One region of the Staphylococcus sp. HMSC068C09 genome, then DNA from elsewhere that is predicted to be linked to it. Evidence: riboswitches for the same ligand, from Rfam matches in the RefSeq annotation. Region 1 holds a riboswitch; each other region holds the start of a gene.
The links. Region 1 has a riboswitch for S-adenosylmethionine ahead of HMPREF2930_RS05420 (methionine ABC transporter ATP-binding protein). Riboswitches for the same ligand answer to the same signal wherever they lie in the genome.
Positions count from the first base shown of each region.

Region 2: it holds a riboswitch for S-adenosylmethionine, as region 1 does, so the genes downstream of both, HMPREF2930_RS04170 (homoserine O-acetyltransferase MetX) here and HMPREF2930_RS05420 (methionine ABC transporter ATP-binding protein) in region 1, are expected to answer to the same signal.
Region 3: it holds a riboswitch for S-adenosylmethionine, as region 1 does, so the genes downstream of both, metK (methionine adenosyltransferase) here and HMPREF2930_RS05420 (methionine ABC transporter ATP-binding protein) in region 1, are expected to answer to the same signal.

Region 1 covers NZ_KV813756.1:130,022-135,862, reverse strand. Annotated here, with positions in the region: gene HMPREF2930_RS05440 (polyprenyl-phosphate transporter PopT) at 137-994, shown strand; gene HMPREF2930_RS05435 (CsbD family protein) at 1,058-1,243, opposite strand; gene HMPREF2930_RS11545 (hypothetical protein) at 1,419-1,583, shown strand; partial or broken gene HMPREF2930_RS05430 (MetQ/NlpA family ABC transporter substrate-binding protein) at 1,674-2,488, opposite strand; gene HMPREF2930_RS05425 (methionine ABC transporter permease) at 2,509-3,204, opposite strand; gene HMPREF2930_RS05420 (methionine ABC transporter ATP-binding protein) at 3,197-4,222, opposite strand; SAM riboswitch class I at 4,307-4,411, opposite strand; gene HMPREF2930_RS05415 (thioredoxin family protein) at 4,466-4,765, opposite strand; gene HMPREF2930_RS05410 (toprim domain-containing protein) at 4,758-5,144, opposite strand; gene gcvH (glycine cleavage system protein GcvH) at 5,281-5,661, opposite strand; gene HMPREF2930_RS05400 (arsenate reductase family protein) at 5,754-5,841, opposite strand, start outside.
Region 2 covers NZ_KV813755.1:11,253-17,093, forward strand. Annotated here, with positions in the region: gene dnaB (replicative DNA helicase) at 1-40, opposite strand, end outside; gene rplI (50S ribosomal protein L9) at 149-595, opposite strand; gene HMPREF2930_RS04160 (DHH family phosphoesterase) at 592-2,559, opposite strand; gene HMPREF2930_RS04165 (YybS family protein) at 2,587-3,498, opposite strand; gene HMPREF2930_RS04170 (homoserine O-acetyltransferase MetX) at 3,588-4,556, opposite strand; SAM riboswitch class I at 4,628-4,728, opposite strand; gene HMPREF2930_RS04175 (AzlD domain-containing protein) at 4,814-5,143, opposite strand; gene HMPREF2930_RS04180 (AzlC family ABC transporter permease) at 5,140-5,835, opposite strand.
Region 3 covers NZ_KV813741.1:4,749-10,589, reverse strand. Annotated here, with positions in the region: partial or broken gene ytkD (RNA deprotection pyrophosphohydrolase) at 35-507, shown strand; gene HMPREF2930_RS01930 (alpha/beta hydrolase family protein) at 488-1,267, shown strand; gene pckA (phosphoenolpyruvate carboxykinase (ATP)) at 1,309-2,901, opposite strand; SAM riboswitch class I at 3,059-3,171, shown strand; gene metK (methionine adenosyltransferase) at 3,286-4,482, shown strand; gene HMPREF2930_RS01915 (NERD domain-containing protein) at 4,581-5,492, shown strand; gene HMPREF2930_RS01910 (aldo/keto reductase) at 5,607-5,841, shown strand, end outside.

The DNA of each region.
Region 1 (5,841 bases):
AAGTGCGACTGATAATCAAAAGGCATCTGTTCTCAATAGGCATCTATATATTAACGATGATTGACTACTTAATATTTCAATGTAAGTTAAAAATTTGGTAGTATTCGTATTAACTCAATAAAGAAAGGAGACCTTTATGACATTCAAATGGAAAAATATTTTAAAAGGATTTGCGATGGGAACTTCAGATTTAGTTCCAGGAATTAGTGGAGGTACCATTGCTTTACTTTTAGGAATATATGATGGTTTTATTTCATCCATTAGTGGATTGTTTTCTAAACGATTTTGGCCAAGTCTAAAATTTTTACTTCCTATATTAATAGGAATGATTTTAGCGATTGGTGTACTTAGTAATTTAATTCATTACCTACTCGATCATCATCATGTAATAACGATGTTCTTTTTTACTGGTTTAATTATAGGCATTGTCCCTTACTTATTAAAAACTTCAGATTTTAAAAAAACATTTACAACTAAACACTATGGATTATTAATTTTAGGAATCATAGTTATAGTGGCATTAACGTTATTAAATCCTAGCACACAGCAATCAAGTTTAACACTTCAATTATCTTTTAGTCTTATTATTAAATATTTTATAGCAGGTGTTTGTGCTTCTAGTGCAATGCTACTTCCAGGTATCTCTGGCTCATTTATGCTACTTGTATTCGGTGCATATGGAACAATAATGTTAGCTATTGCTAATTTAGCTAAATTTAACTTTACCGGTCTGCCTATATTAATAGTAGTTGGTTTAGGTATTTTATGTGGATTTCTATTTTCAAGCCGTATTATAAAATACTTTTTAACCCACCACTTTATTGGAACATTTGCCTTAATTACTGGTTTTGTTATTGGTTCAATTTATGCTGTATTCCCAGGAATTCCTAAATCACCAGTAGAATGGATTGTTTCGATTATTTCTTTAGTAATAGGATATATAGTAAGTTATTCATTAGGACTGATTACGTCTAACAATGATACTCAGACATAATATTCTAAAATAAACAAAAAACGCATGTGTTTAACACATGCGTTCTCTTCTAGTTAAAACGACTTATTTATCGCCTTTTAATTTATCAATAACATCATTTGCTTTATCTTTAACGTTATCAACCACTTCTTTAGCTTTACCTGAAGCTTTGTCGCCTTGACCTTCTTTTTCTAAATCTTTATTATCAGTTGCATTACCAACTGTTTCCTTAATATTACCTTTAGCTTGTTCAAATTTATCTTCTGCCATTTTAAATTCCTCCTTGTTAAACATTTCATTCTTAAATGATTTTTGTAATATTAACATACCCAATACATATCATGTATAAACATAAATTCTGTTATTTTTTTATATTTTCTGTCTAATTAAAATAATTGTTATAATAACATTGTTCAATTTACTTATCCAATTGGAGATGATAACTATGACATTTGTTAATTTTACTGCTATGACAGAAAAAGGTTTAAATAAAAAAGTCAATGCATTCTTAGAAGAACATCCATATATAGAAATTGTTAAATTTGAATATGCGATGGGTCAAGGTGGTATCGGCGTTGGAATACTATATCAAGACGATTCAAGTTTATAATATAAATGACTGCAATAAATGTATTGATATAAAATAAAAAAACGGTTCACATATTTGTTTGTGAACCGTTTTTTACTGCATTATTATTCATTATTTTGCAGGTACAACTGCACCTTTGTATTTTTCATTGATGAAATCACGAATGTCTTTAGATTGTAATACTTCAACTAAAGCTTTAATTTTTTCATCATCTTTATGATCTTTACGAACTGCAATTAGGTTTGCATAAGGGTTATTATTAGGTTTTTCAACTACAATTGAATCTTTTTGTGGACTTAAGCCTTGATCAATAGCATAGTTTGAATTAATAATAGCTGCATCTACATCTTGATTTTGATAGATTTTTGGAAGATATTCAGCTGATTGTTTGTTATTGAATTTAATATCTTTTTGTTTTCAGTAATATCTTCAAATTTAGCGTCTTCAATTTTTACGCCTTTTTTAATTTTAATTAAGCCTTCATCAACGAAGAATTTTAAGAAACGACCTTGTTCAGCTGGGTTATTTGAAACATAAACTGTCGCACCTTTAGGAAGGTCTTTTAAACTTTTGTATTTTTTAGAATAAACAGCCATTGGTTCTAAATGAACTTTACCTGCATCTTCAATTTTGTATCCTTTTTCTTTACTTTCAGTTTTTAAATAAGGAACGTGTTGGAAGTAGTTAGCATCAAGCTCACCTTTATCTAACAACTTATTAGGTGTAGTGTAATCATTGATTGTTTTAATTTCTAAATTATAACCTTTTTTCTCAAGAAGTGGTTTTGCTTTTTCTAAGATTTCAGCATGTGGTGCTGGTGAGGCACCTACAACGATTTTTTTATCTTTTTCGTCTCCGCCTTTACCACAAGCAGCTAATACAACTGTCAGTGTAAGTACTAATACTAAACTTAAAAGTTTTTTCATTTAATCTGTCCTCTTTTCTATTATCGTTTATCAATTTTATTTGTAAGCCAATCCCCGATGAATTGGATTATAAATACAATAATTAAAATAAATACGGTTGACACTAGAATGACGTCGTTTTGGTTACGTGTAAAACCAGTTAAGTAAGCTAAGTTACCTAAACCACCTGCACCAATAACGCCTGCAATAGCAGTTGAACCAACTAAAGCGATAGCAGTTACTGTAATACCTGAAACAAGTGCTGGCATTGCTTCTGGAAGCAATACTTTTCGAACGACTGTCCAAGTATTCGCACCCATAGACCATGCTGCTTCAATAACGCCTTTATCGATTTCTTTAAATGCGATTTCAACTAATCTTGCGTAGAACGGTGCAGCGCCAATGATTAATGCTGGAAGTGCTCCCGTCGGTCCACTAATTGTACCTAATAATACACTTGTGAACGGAATTAATAACAAAATTAAAATAATAAATGGAATCGCACGGAACAAGTTAACTATAAATGAAACTACCGTATAGAAAATTTTAGCTCCAGGTGCATCACTTTTAGCTGATAAGAAAAGCAGCACACCTAAGATTAAGCCAAAGATAAAAGCAAAAATGGTTGACACTACAGTCATATAAAGTGTTTCATATATTGCTTGCCAAACTTCAGGCCATTGCACGTTAGGCATAGTAATCATTTCATGGAAGATATCACCATATGATTTATCCATGTTTAATCACCTCCACATTTACGTGTTGTTTATGTAACTCAGTTACAAATGTATTAAATCCATCTTCACTAATATGTGGAATATGTACAATTAAAAATCCAATTGAACCTGTACGTGTATTTTTAATATTTGCTTCCAAAATATTTAATTCAATATTCTGCATTCGCGTAATATCAGATACAACAGGTTGTGTGGTATTATTACCGTTGAAATTCAATCTTACAATATAAGCGTCTTTGTTCAATGGTTCTAGATGTTTAATTGAATCTTCAAAATCGTCGTCTAAATCGTCTTTCACGAATCGTTTTGTCACCTCATGTTGAGGATTTTCAAATACTTCATCAACATTACCTTGCTCAATAACACGCCCATTTTCCATCACTGCAACTTCATCACATATGCGTCTAATCACTTGCATTTCATGTGTAATAATCACAATCGTTAGATTTCTTTCTTCTTTTATTTTTAATAGTAAATCTAAAATTTCATCCGTTGTTTGTGGATCTAGCGCACTTGTAGCCTCGTCACATAATAAGACATTCGGATCATTCGCTAATGCACGAGCAATCCCAACTCTTTGTTTTTGACCACCTGATAATTCTGAAGGATAAGCTTTTTCACGACCTTTTAAACCGACCAACTCTACAAGTTCTAAAGCTCTTTGTTTTGCTTCTGCACGAGATACTCCAGCTATTTCTAGTGGGAACATAATATTACTAATGACAGTACGTGACCATAACAAATTAAAATGTTGGAAAATCATACTTACTTTTTGTCGTTTTTTTCTCAAATCTGACTTAGAAAGTTTGTTAATATTGTCTCCATCTATAATGATATCCCCTGAAGTCGGTTCTTCTAGATTATTAAACATTCGAATTAACGTACTTTTACCAGCACCAGAAAACCCAATCACTCCAAAAATTGAGCCTGATTCTATATTCAAGTCAACGTGATCTACTGCTAGTACATCTTTGTTCTTTGTGTGATAGCGTTTAACAACTTGATTTAACTCAATCACGTTAAATGCCTCCCTTAAATTCCTTATGTAATTAAAAAATGCTTTCCCATCTAGAGAGATGAGAAAGCATTTAAAATTATCTTTCTCTCATCTTCTAAAGTCTTAAACTTTATGTGAATTGGCACCATTTCCATTATAGACGGTTGCCGGGCTTCGTAGGGCACATCCCTCCACCTCTCTCGATAAGAGTTTTCGCACTATTTAATTAATTTATATCCTATCACTGTACTAATAATTCGTCAATCATTTTTTTAACTTTTCTAACAAATATGGCACGGATTGAAATGCATAGATTCTATCTACCTCTTTATCCTTATCCATAATTAACAGTACAGGTACAGACATAATTTTATATTCTTCACTAAAATACTTATGGAAATTTAAATCAATTTTTTTAAGTGGTAATTGTTCGATATCATTTGCAATATCTAGCATGCGCTCTGAAATCTTACATGTTCCACACATAGGAGTATATCCAAATATTAAATGTTTATCTTTATCAAAGTGTTCTTTGATGTCTTCGATTTTAATAGAATTATTCATTCACAAGTACTAACCTTTCAGAACTTAAATTAGGTATAAGTTTTTTCTCTTTTTTTACGTTAAATCCGTATTTACTCAATACATGAGCAAGATAATTTTTGGGACAACGTGCGACTTCACAATATGTTTTATCTACATAGATATGTTCACTTTCACTTAAATAACGTTTAAACCACTTTCTAATTTTTTCGCCCTCATCATCTGAATCGGCAAGAATATAGACCTGTTTTCCATATAACGTTTCTATCATATCGTCTAGTTTGTCGATACTCATTGTACCATGTGTACAAATAATATTTACAGGTTCAGCAATGACTTGTTGCACTTTCTTCTTATCAGATTTACCTTCAACAATGATAACTTTATTTAAAATTGCCATGTTCATCCACCTTCTAAGTCGATATTAAACAATCATTTACTTTTTCACGTTATTGATGAATATAAACACAATTTACAGATAATTAATATAATTATATAAAAAACTCCTAGATTTAATATCAAGGAGTTTTAAAAAATTATTCGCCAATCATTTCAGAGTATTGTTCAGCTGATAGTAATTCATCTAATTGACTTTCGTCACTTAATTCAACTTTTACCATCCATGCTTTTTCATAAGGTGATTCATTAACAAATTCTGGACTATCTTCTAATTCGTCATTTGTTTCAACAATTTTACCAGAGACAGGTGCATACAATTCAGATACTGTCTTTACTGATTCAACACTACCAAATGTATCCCCTTCATTAATTTCATCATCGACATCTGGTAATTCGACAAATACGATGTCTCCTAATTCACCTTGCGCGTATTCAGTAATACCAATTGTTGCCGTATTTCCTTCAACTTTAACCCATTCATGTTCCTTAGAATATTTGAATTCGCTCGGTACTGCCACGAAAATCCCCTCCTAAAAATAATTACAATTTAATGATGCCATACCGTAAGTTTTCATTCAACTATTAATATTAAAAGTTGTGATTATACTTTCTATAACCATACATCTTTATATTGTTCCTCATTAAAACCTAATGTAACTTTTTCACCTGAAACCGCTAGCGGACGTTTTACCAACATT
Region 2 (5,841 bases), on a different contig from region 1:
TGTTATGGGGCATTTGTCTTTGATCATACATATTATCCATCAATCATTACACCCATCTATCTTAAAATTTTCGACATGCTAGTGCAACATTATATCTTTCTATGAATTGCTTTTAAAAGAATGGACTACCTATTTGTCCTAAATCTTTTTATTTTTCTACAGTGTGTACGCGAATTGTACCTTCAACTTCTTTGTCTAATTTAACAGGTACATTAGTATAACCTAACGCGTGAATACCGTGTGGTAAATCCATTTTACGTTTATCAATTTTAATATCGTGTTGATTTTTTAATGCGTCAGCAATTTGTTTTGTACTAATAGAACCAAACAATTTACCGCCTTCACCAGTTTTAGCACTTACTTCAACTTCGATATCTTCTAATTTTGCTTTTAATGCTTTAGCATCATCGATTTCTTGTTGTCTATCCGCTTCAGCACGTCTATTTTGTTGTTCTAATTGTTTTAAATTACCTGGTGTTGCTTCAACAGCATATTTATTTTTTAATAAAAAGTTATTTGCGTAACCTACTGGCACGTCTTTAACTTCACCTTTTTTACCTTTACCTTTAACATCTTGTGTAAATATTACTTTCATGTATCTTCACTCCTACTCATTTGTTCAGTAATTGCTTGTTGTAATTGCTCGATTGCTTCTTCTATAGTGACACCTTTTATTTGCGTTGCAGCATTTGTTAAGTGACCTCCGCCACCTAAGGCTTCCATTGTTAATTGAACATTAATACCGCCTAATGAACGTGCTGAAATACCAATAAGATTATCTTCACGTTTCGCTACAACGTAAGAAGCTTCAATGCCTTCTAAACTTAACAATTCATCCGCAGCTTGTGCAACTGTTACAGGATGATAGATTTTATCATTAGAACCGTGAGCAATCGCGACACCGTGATCTTGAACTTCAACTGTACGTATCAATTCAGAACGATTAATATACGTATCAACATCATCTTTAAGGAATTGTTGCGTTAAGATTGTATCGGCACCATGCGCACGTAAATAACTTGCCGCATCAAACGTTCTTGAACCTGTTCGTAATGTAAAATTACGTGTATCAACAATAATACCTGCATACATAATTGTAGATTCTAAACGTGATAAACGTTGTTCTGTTGGCTGATATTCTAATAACTCTGTGACAAGTTCTGCAGTTGAACTTGCATAAGGTTCCATATAAACGAGTAATGGATTTGAAATAAAGCTTTCTCCACGTCTATGATGATCAATGACTACTTTACGATTCGCTTTATTTAAAATATTTTCATCTAATACCATTTCAGGTTTATGTGTGTCTACCACAACAACCGTTGTTTTTGACGTCATCATATCCCAAGCCTCATCAGATGTCACAAATCGTTCTTTCAATTCAGGTTTTTTATCAATTTCTTCCATCACACGACTTAATGTTGGATCGATATCTTCTTCATTAAGTACCACATATGCTTCTAAATTATTCATTGACGCAAATCGAGATACTCCAATAGCTGCGCCAACCGCATCTAAGTCGGGACGTTTATGTCCCATAATAATCACTTTGTCGCCTTCAGTTAAGATATCTTTCAATGCGTGAGAGATAACACGTGCTCTAACACGTGTTCGTTTTTCCATCGGGTCAGTCTTACCTCCGTAAAAGCGGACATTACCATTCATGTTTTTAATTGCAACTTGGTCTCCTCCACGACCTAAGGCTAAATCAAGTCCTGATTGAGATAATTCACCAAGTTCAATTAAATCTTCGGTACCTTCACCAACACCAATACTTAATGTCAATTGTGCACGATAGCCTACACTTTTTTCACGTAACTGACTTAGAATATCAAAATTAGAATCTTCTATTTCTGCTAAGATTTTTTGGTTTAAATACGCTACGAATTGATCTGAACTATAACGTTTAAAATAAATGTTATATTCAGTTGCCCATCGACTAATAATACGTGTCACCATTGAGTTGATTTCAGAACGTTGTGTGTCATTCATATTTTGTGTAATTTCATCGTAGTTATCTAAAAACAACGTTGCAATGATAGGCTTTGATTCTTCATATAATTCATTTGTATGTACTTCTTCTGTAATATCGAAGAAATATAAACAACGTTCTTCTTCAGAATAACGCACATGATAATGGTACTGACCATGTTCGATTTCTATTTCTTGTATTCTTTCAAGTTGCTTAAGAATATTCGGAAAAACTTCATTGACTGGTTCTGAGATGACATTCGTTTCTAGATGTTCAGACATATATTGGTTGATCCATTCGATGTGATCGTCAGCATCAATCACAACTAAACCAATTGGCATGCGTTTAATTGCTTTATTACTTCCTGCTGAAATATGACCACTCAGATTATCCACATAATGATCCATTTTTGATAATGCTTGTTTAATCAATACCGCACTAATGACGATCATAATGATTAAAGCAATCGCCGTAAACGTTGCAATTAAAGGTTTAAATATAAACCCTACAATAACAATTGCAATTGCCGTAAGCACCATCAAAATGTAAGGAATAAGCAATGCTTTTTTAGTGGATTGACGGTTCATTCTTCCACCTCTATTCACTTTTTAAAGTCATTTTTTAATCATTCGTTTTAAGTTAATTCCTAAATCAAGTACGCCAAGTAATGATACGATATGCGTAAAGGGTGAAATCACTGTCCCCACGACCATTAATAATATAGATACCGCATCAGGTAATCGTTTGGCCTTTCCAAAGAAATGAATCAAACTCAATCCTTGGATATACATTAATAATGATAACACAACTTCGAAATTCAATACGATACTTTGGAATATACTTGGTTTCATCGCAAACATCACACATACTAGCACAATCATGTAAATCCATAATAATGTGCGATTCATCTGCCAAGCAAATAAAGGTCTAAAAATAGGTGTTGCTACTTTGAATTTGCGTAAAATTGGAAATGTAATGATGATATTAATTAAAACTAAAAGAAAGACCATAATAATGATGTAACTTGGAAGTTGAACAGCCATTTGACGAAATCCTTCTTCTAAGATGATCTTATAATCTGATTCAACGCCTGAATTTACAATCGCATTGTTCATTGCGTCTTTTGCTGGTTTAATCAATACTTCGGTATTTGGAATCTTTTTGAACGCTTGTAATAACATAAATGCAATTAACGTCACAATACTTATATACATTGTTGTAATATATAAGATGCGTTCTTTAGATGTACGTTCTTTTAATAATTGGCCAATTACAAAACTTAGTAATAAAACTAGAATCATGGCACTTAATACAAAGGTATTCCCTAATAAGGTCGTGATGACTACAGTGAGTAAAGCTCCAATTCCAAATGTAGCAATTGATTTATGCCACATGATAATCCCTGGAATGGTAGCGAATAAACATAGAATCAGACCAATTATTGGCAATACATACGTAACTAAAGCAACTGCTACAAGCACGATAGTTCCTATAATTATTGCTTTAGGATGTACTTTTGAAAACACATTCGCCACTCCTATACTTTTTTGACTATAACGTCTATTTTAACCTCTATATTCAAATTAAACAAATGTGTTAACTGTTCTCTTATCTATTATTTTCGTTTGAATTTCGAAACTTTTAAAAAGTGATACAAGTTAGGTGCCCAGTCATTAAAATTAAGTAAAAAACCATCATGGCCTACGTTGTCTGGAACAAAAAAGTGACGATGATATTTAAAACGTTCTCCTACTGCTCTAACTTGATCATCTGGATATAACAAGTCATCTGTAAAGCCCATAGTTAGTACTTTTGTATTTAAAGATTGGAAGACCTCATCCACATCATCGCGCTGACGATCAAGATGATGACTATCTAAGACATTCAACATCGTTAAGTAACACGATAAATCGTAGGATTCTTTAAACTTATTGCCTTGATAACGTTGATAATTGACTACTTCATCTGGTGTGAAACGCGCGTCATAACTTTTTGAAGAACGATATGTTAAGAATCCAAGTTGTCTTGCAATACTAAGTCCCTCTTTACCTCCAATATGAATCGCTTCACGTGCAATTTCATTGAAAGCACGACTGTATGAAGAGGTTTTATCTGTAGCTGCTAAGATGACTGCCTTATCTACTTCGAATTGATGATTATATAATAATTCCATCACTTGCATGCCACCTAAACTGCCACCAATTAAAATATCGATTTTAGTAAATCCAAGGGCCTTTATTCCCAATTCAATTGCCTTAACTATATCTCTTAATGTTATTGTTTTAGGAAAATGAGCATCGTTTAATGGGGAGCTTGAACCAAAAGGACTTCCAATAACATTAAAAGTAAGAAACTGATAATCATAGATTGGCATATAACCACCATCAATGATTTCACGCCACCATCCAGGATGTTCATCTGTACCATAAGTTAAATGATTACCAGTCAGAGCATGACAAACCACAACAAGCGGTTGTCCCGAATAACCTACGTGCTCATAACGCAATTTTAGATTCTCAATTGTTTCACCTGATTCTGTTGTAAAAGCACCTAAATGTAATGTATCTACTGTATAATTTGTCATGCTATGCCTCCTTAGAATAAAAAAATCGCTTCTACTCTTAATTTTAAAAGTGTGAAGCGATAATACTTTAGTACTTATCATTCGAGTATCTCGTTGGTTGTAGCACCGTACAATGATTTGTCGGTTGCTGAAGCTTCATAGGGCCAATTCCCTCTACTTCTCAAAATAAGAGTATCTATATATTGATTGCATTGTTTAATTTAAATTTATTTTAATACAATTGTCTGGTTAACTTCAATGCGCAGTAAATAAATGGATTAAAAGAACCATCGTATACCTGCAATGAATATAATACCTACAATAATAGTAATGGTTAGACTACGCGTCACAACTGCGATAATGACTGTAGGAATGGTTGCTACAATGAATGGAATATTTAATTCAAAGCCCTGCATGCCTTTATGTTGAACGATAAAACTATCAATAACTAGCGCAGTGAATAATGAAATCGGAATAAATGACAGCCATTTGATGACTGTTTCTGACAGTTGAATACGTGAAATCATTAAAAAGGGTACGACACGTACAATTAATGTCACTAATCCACATAAAACGATGAGTAAAAGCATATGTCCAGTTATCGTCATCGATCCATCACCACCCCAAGTGTTGCAGCACAAATTGATGTAACAAGAATGGCCACATAAGAGGGCATCAACCAACTTAAAATGAACATCATTACAATAACGAACGCAATTAATACGATATATATACTTATTTTGGAACGTGTAATCGTTTCAAATTGAGCCATAGCCAAGAAAATAAACATAGCTGTAATCGCAAAGTCTAATCCTAACATTTCAGGATGAGAGATGTATTTCCCAAAGACTGCTCCTAACACACAAGCGATTGCCCAAAATGAATAAGCAGTAATATTTAATCCATGTAACCATCGGTCATTAATTGTTTCCCCTTTTAAGTGTGGCGTTATAGCAACCCCAAAGGTCTCGTCAGTAAGAAGAGAAGACAAAGCTAAACGATTCCATATACCATAATCTTTATAATTAGGTGATAATGTCATAGACAATAAAAAGAAGCGGGAATTCACAATTAACGTTGTTAACACGATTGCTGATATAGGTGTACCAGTAATAACTAAAGCACAAATAATAAATTGTGCTGCGCCTGCATAAACCAATAAACATAACAGAAGAATTTCTAGAACACTAAAATCCTGAGAAGCTGCCACAATGCCAAATGATAGTCCTATACCGATGTATCCTAGTAGTGTTGGAATACATTCTTTGACTCCTTGTTGAAATGTTACATGTGACGTCATGTTAGC
Region 3 (5,841 bases), on a different contig from region 1:
TAATTCTACCATATTTAAGAGGGGGATGAGTGATATGGAGTTTATCGATCAAGATGATAGACGAGTCACGATGCAATATAAAACTGATAACGATATACCGAATGGAAACCACGTTTTAGCTATTCCGATATTTCAAAATCAATTATTATTCACTAAACACTCTAAAAGAGGTATCGAGTTCCCTGGAGGTAAAGTTGAAATTAATGAAACTAGTCAACAAGCGATTGCTAGAGAACTTTATGAAGAAACAGGTGGAAAGGTAGAAGCCTTATATTATATCGCGCAATATCAAGTTCATACCTTTGATAAGTCACTTTTTAAAAAAGATGTGTACGTGATTAAAGTGAAATCAATTGAACATAAACATGATTATTTGGAAACAGAGGGTCCTATATTATTTCATCTAGTTAATGAGATTCCTGAGCACCAAAAAGTTATTTAATTAAAGATGAAGCAATTTTAAAATGTTTAGAAAGGGTGAAAGATCTTGGGTATTACAAATATTAGAACAATGCCTGTTGAATCCAACACTCATCGATTTGAGGAAATAACTTATACAGTAGACGAATTAAATGTAAAAGCGTTACAGATGATCCCAGCGTATCATAATGTTAAACGAATTGTAGTGTATTTACGTGGTGGAAAAGGGCAAGTTGGTAGAGTAAGAGCTTCAAGACTCATGCAATTTTCTGATTCGTATACATTAGTTATAGGTCCCTATTATAGAGGAAGTAATGGTAGTGAAGGAAAAGATGAATTTTGTAATGCTGATTTACATGATGTAACAGTACTTATTCGATTATTAAAAAATAAGTATCCCCAAGCTTTCGTCCATATGATTGGATTTTCAAGAGGTGGAATTCAAGGTTTATTATCATTTCAGGATGATCCAGTTGATAGTTATATTATTTGGGGTGGCGTTTCAGATGTTCATTTAATGTATGAAGAACGTGTGGATTTAAGGGGAATGCTAAGACGTATGGTAGGTCATCCGAAAAAAGATAAAAAGGCATATGAACAAAGAAATGCGATACGTACGTTGAATCAAAACAGTCCACCTATTTTAATTGTACATGGTGGTAAAGATTGGCAAGTGGGTATACATCAAGCGTATTTTCTTCAAGAACAACTAGAACGTAAAGGGGTCAAACATGATACATTTTATCAACTTGACGAAGGCCATGTCCCAAGACCGAAAGCATTGAAAGAAGTTTTAGATTATATACATCAATGGATGAATAATATAGAACAAGACTTACAAAGATGACTATAACAGTTATCATGTAAGTCTTTTGTTTAGATATATTATTAATGACTAAATCCACCATCTTTAGCAATATCTTTTACTTCATCTCCAAATGTTTTGAAGTTTTCTTCAAAACGTTGTTTTAAGTCATTAGCTTGATGACGATAAGCCTCAGGATCATTCCAAGCATGGATTGGATTTAAAATAGTCTTAGGCACATCTTCCATTTCAGTTGGTATACTTAAACCAAATATTTCATCTTTAGTAAATGTAGCTTGTTTTAGCTTGCCAGAAATAGCTTGATCTACCATATAACGTGTATAATGTAAGCTGATACGACGTCCAACACCATATTTTCCACCAGTCCATCCTGTATTTACTAGATATACATCAACATCATGGTCATCAATTAACTTACCAAGTAAATTCGCATATTTAGTAGGATGCAAAGGTAAAAATGGAGCGCCAAAGCATGTTGAAAATGATGGTTCAGGTTCTGTCACGCCACGTTCTGTGCCAGCTAATTTTGACGTAAAACCACTTAAGAAATGATACATTGCCTGAGATTTAGATAATTTAGAAATAGGTGGAAGTACACCAAATGCATCTGCAGTTAAGAAGATAATTGTATTAGGGTGTGCAGCTTTAGAAGGTAATACGATATTATCGATATGATGAATTGGATAAGCAGCACGTGTGTTTTCTGTGTTCGTATTATCATCAAAATCAACATGGCCACGTTCATTAACAATTGTATTTTCAAGAATAGTACCATATTGAATGGCATTATAAATTTGAGGTTCTTTTTCTTTAGATAAGTGGATAGCTTTTGCATAGCAACCACCTTCAATGTTAAAAATACCATTTTTATTCCAGCCATGTTCATCATCGCCAATTAATTTGCGAGTTGGCGTCGCTGATAATGTTGTTTTTCCTGTACCAGATAATCCAAAGAATAGAGCAACATCACCTTTTTCTCCAACATTGGCAGAACAATGCATACTCATAATATCTTGCATAGGTAATAAGTAGTTCATCACTGAAAAGATACCTTTTTTCATTTCTCCAGCGTATTCAGTACCACCAATTAAAATCACTTTATGTTTAAATGAAACAATAATAAATGTTTCAGAATGAGTACCGTCAACATCTGGATTGGCTTTAAAATGAGGGGCAGAAACGATAGTGAAATTTGGCTTAATATGACTTGCTTCCTCAATAGATTCAGGTCGGATAAACATGTTTTGTGCAAATAAATTATGCCATGCAAGCTCATTGATAATTTTTAATTTTAATTGTGAGTCTTTATCACTTCCGGCATAACCGTTAAAAACGTATAATTCATCTTTTTGATCTAAATAATCTAATACTTTGTTGTATAATTTTAAAAACACGTCTTCATCTATAGGTTGATTAATGTCTCCCCAATCAATATTGTCTCGATATGAAGGTTCGTTAACGATAAATTTATCTTTTGGTGAACGACCAGTATATTTACCTGTACTCATATTAATTGCGCCAAGTTCAGTAAGTTCACCTTCATTATTATTTAAAATCTTGTAATAAAGCTGAGTAGTAGAAAGTTGAAATAAAGTCGTTTCCTTCTCTAATAAGTGTTTGATTTTAGGTGTTTCACTGTATGTATCTATTGACATACAACATCCCTCCAAATATCTATTCATTTATATGTGTAAGCCCTTACATTAAAAAGTATAACATAATAATTTAATTATTCCATTGTAAATAAAAGAACATTTAAAAATCAAAATTGACAATTTTAAAGTATTTATGTAGTATAGGTCTTAACGGATTCTCTTATCCTGAGTGGTGGAGGGACATGGACCCAATGAAACCCAGCAACCTCTTTTTTTAAAAGAAAGGTGCCAAACCGTTTGCAGACGCAATATTTGTCTGAACGATAAGAGCGAATGGACGTTTAAGAGCCTTCTCTCTATCTAGATAGTTGAGAAGGCTCTTTTATTTTAAGCTCATTGTCAAAAGAGAATTTTCGTAAATATAGTTAAAAAAAGGAGCAAATCATGACTTATAATAAACGTTTATTTACATCAGAGTCAGTGACAGAAGGGCATCCAGATAAAATCGCCGATCAAGTATCTGATGCGATTTTAGATGAAATTTTAAAAGATGATCCTAATGCACGTGTCGCTTGTGAAACAACAGTAACAACAGGTATGGCTTTAATTTCTGGTGAAATTTCAACGTCTACATATGTAGATATTCCTAAAGTAGTACGAGAAACAATCAAAAATATTGGTTATACAAGAGCTAAATATGGTTACGATTATCAAACAATGGCTGTTTTAACAGCTATTGATGAACAATCACCTGATATTGCCCAAGGTGTAGATAAAGCACTTGAGTATCGCAATGATATATCTGAAGAAGAAATTGAAGCAACAGGTGCCGGAGACCAAGGATTAATGTTTGGTTATGCAACAAATGAAACCGAAACATATATGCCGCTTCCAATCTTTTTATCACATCAACTAGCGAAACGCTTATCAGATGTGCGTAAAGACGGTACCTTAGGTTATTTACGTCCAGATGGTAAAGTTCAAGTAACAGTAGAATACGATGAAAATGATAAACCTAAACGTATTGACACGATTGTGGTATCTTCTCAACATGCTGAAGACATTGAATTAGAACAAATCCAAAAAGATATTAAAGAGCATGTCATTTATCCGACTGTGCCTGAAGGTTTAATTGATGATGAAACTAAATTCTTTATTAATCCAACTGGTCGATTTGTTATTGGGGGTCCTCAAGGAGATGCTGGTTTAACTGGAAGAAAAATTATTGTAGATACATATGGTGGTTATGCTCGTCATGGAGGTGGCTGTTTCAGTGGTAAAGATCCTACAAAAGTAGATCGCTCTGCGGCATATGCAGCGAGATATGTTGCAAAAAATATTGTAGCAGCTGGATTAGCTGAGCAATGTGAAGTGCAATTAGCTTATGCAATTGGTGTAGCAGAACCTGTATCTATTGCTATTGATACATTTAAAACAGGTAAAGTTTCTGAAGGACAATTAGTTGAAGCGGTAAGAAAACATTTTGATTTAAGACCAGCAGGTATCATTAAAATGCTTGACTTAAAACATCCTATTTACAAACAAACAGCTGCATACGGACATTTTGGTCGTACTGATGTATTGTTACCATGGGAAAAATTAGATAAAGTGAATGTCCTAAAAGATGCCGTTCAAAAATAACATAGGATATATAGCAGTTAATTAGGTTAAACCTCGAAATTATCGTCTATTTCTATTATAATAGATAGATATTGACAGTTTAAAAGGAGCGTTATCTAATGAATTCATTTGGACCGGTTGAGATTGGTTTAATTGCAGCGATAATCATAGCGATTATATGTTTTATTCTATTTTTAGTTGCTTTGAAAAGTAAAAATAATATGAAACACAAAGCGAATGAAGAGTACAATCTCAAGGAGCAACAACTCAAATCTTCACATGAGGAAGCACTTGAAAAAGAACGTATTGAAAATAAAAAACAAGTAACGAAACAAAAAGAAGAATTTGAAGTTACAGTTAATGGAAAAGAACGTGAAATTGATGCTTTGAAATTATTTTCTAAAAATAAAAGTGAATACGTGACTGATATGAGACTCATTGGTATTAGAGACCGTTTAGTTAAAGAAAAACGTATTAGACGTGAAGATATGCATATAATGGCTAATATTTTTTTACCAAGTAATGAGTTTAATAATATTCAACGTATTAGCCATCTTGTGCTTACTAGAACTGGTTTATATATCATTGATTCACAATTATTAAAAGGTCATGTTTATAATGGAATTAGTGGCGCACAATTTCAAGAATTACCAATGCTGAAGCAAGTATTTGATACACTTGATTTAAATACACAAGCGCCTCAAACGTTAGTTCTTGATCAACATGAAGATAATCATTCGAAACTATCATTTATTAATTATTCTGATCAACTTTCTGCAATTGAGAAGTTGGCTACAGATTTACAAACAGAATTAGGACTTAAATATACGCCAACATCAATTTTATATTTTAATCCTAAACATGATAAAGACGTAACGATTTCAAACTATGCACAAAGTTCAAGTGTTAAGGTTTTAGTTGGTCCTGAACAACTTGACGAATTCTTTAACAAATTTGTATTCCATGGACGTATTCAATATAATGTCGATGAATTACAAAATATTATGGATAAAATTGAATCATTTAACTAAGAGAGGCTACCATCAAAATTTTAAATTTTGATGGTACTTTTTTATTATAAGCGATGTTCATAAATATACTTTTAGGGTATATACAGAATAGTTATTTTTAAAGGAGGAAGTAAGATGGACTATATTGAATTCTATAATGGAAATCAAATGCCAATGTTAGGACTTGGAACATTTCGAGTAGAAAATGACGATACTTGTAAAGAAGCAGTTAAACATGCTATTGAATCTGGGTATCGTAGCATAGATACTGCTAAAGTATATGGAAATGAAGAACAAGTAGGCCAAGGTATCAAAGAAGGATTAGAATCAACAGGTTTAAATAGAGAAGATATTTTCGTAACATCAAAAT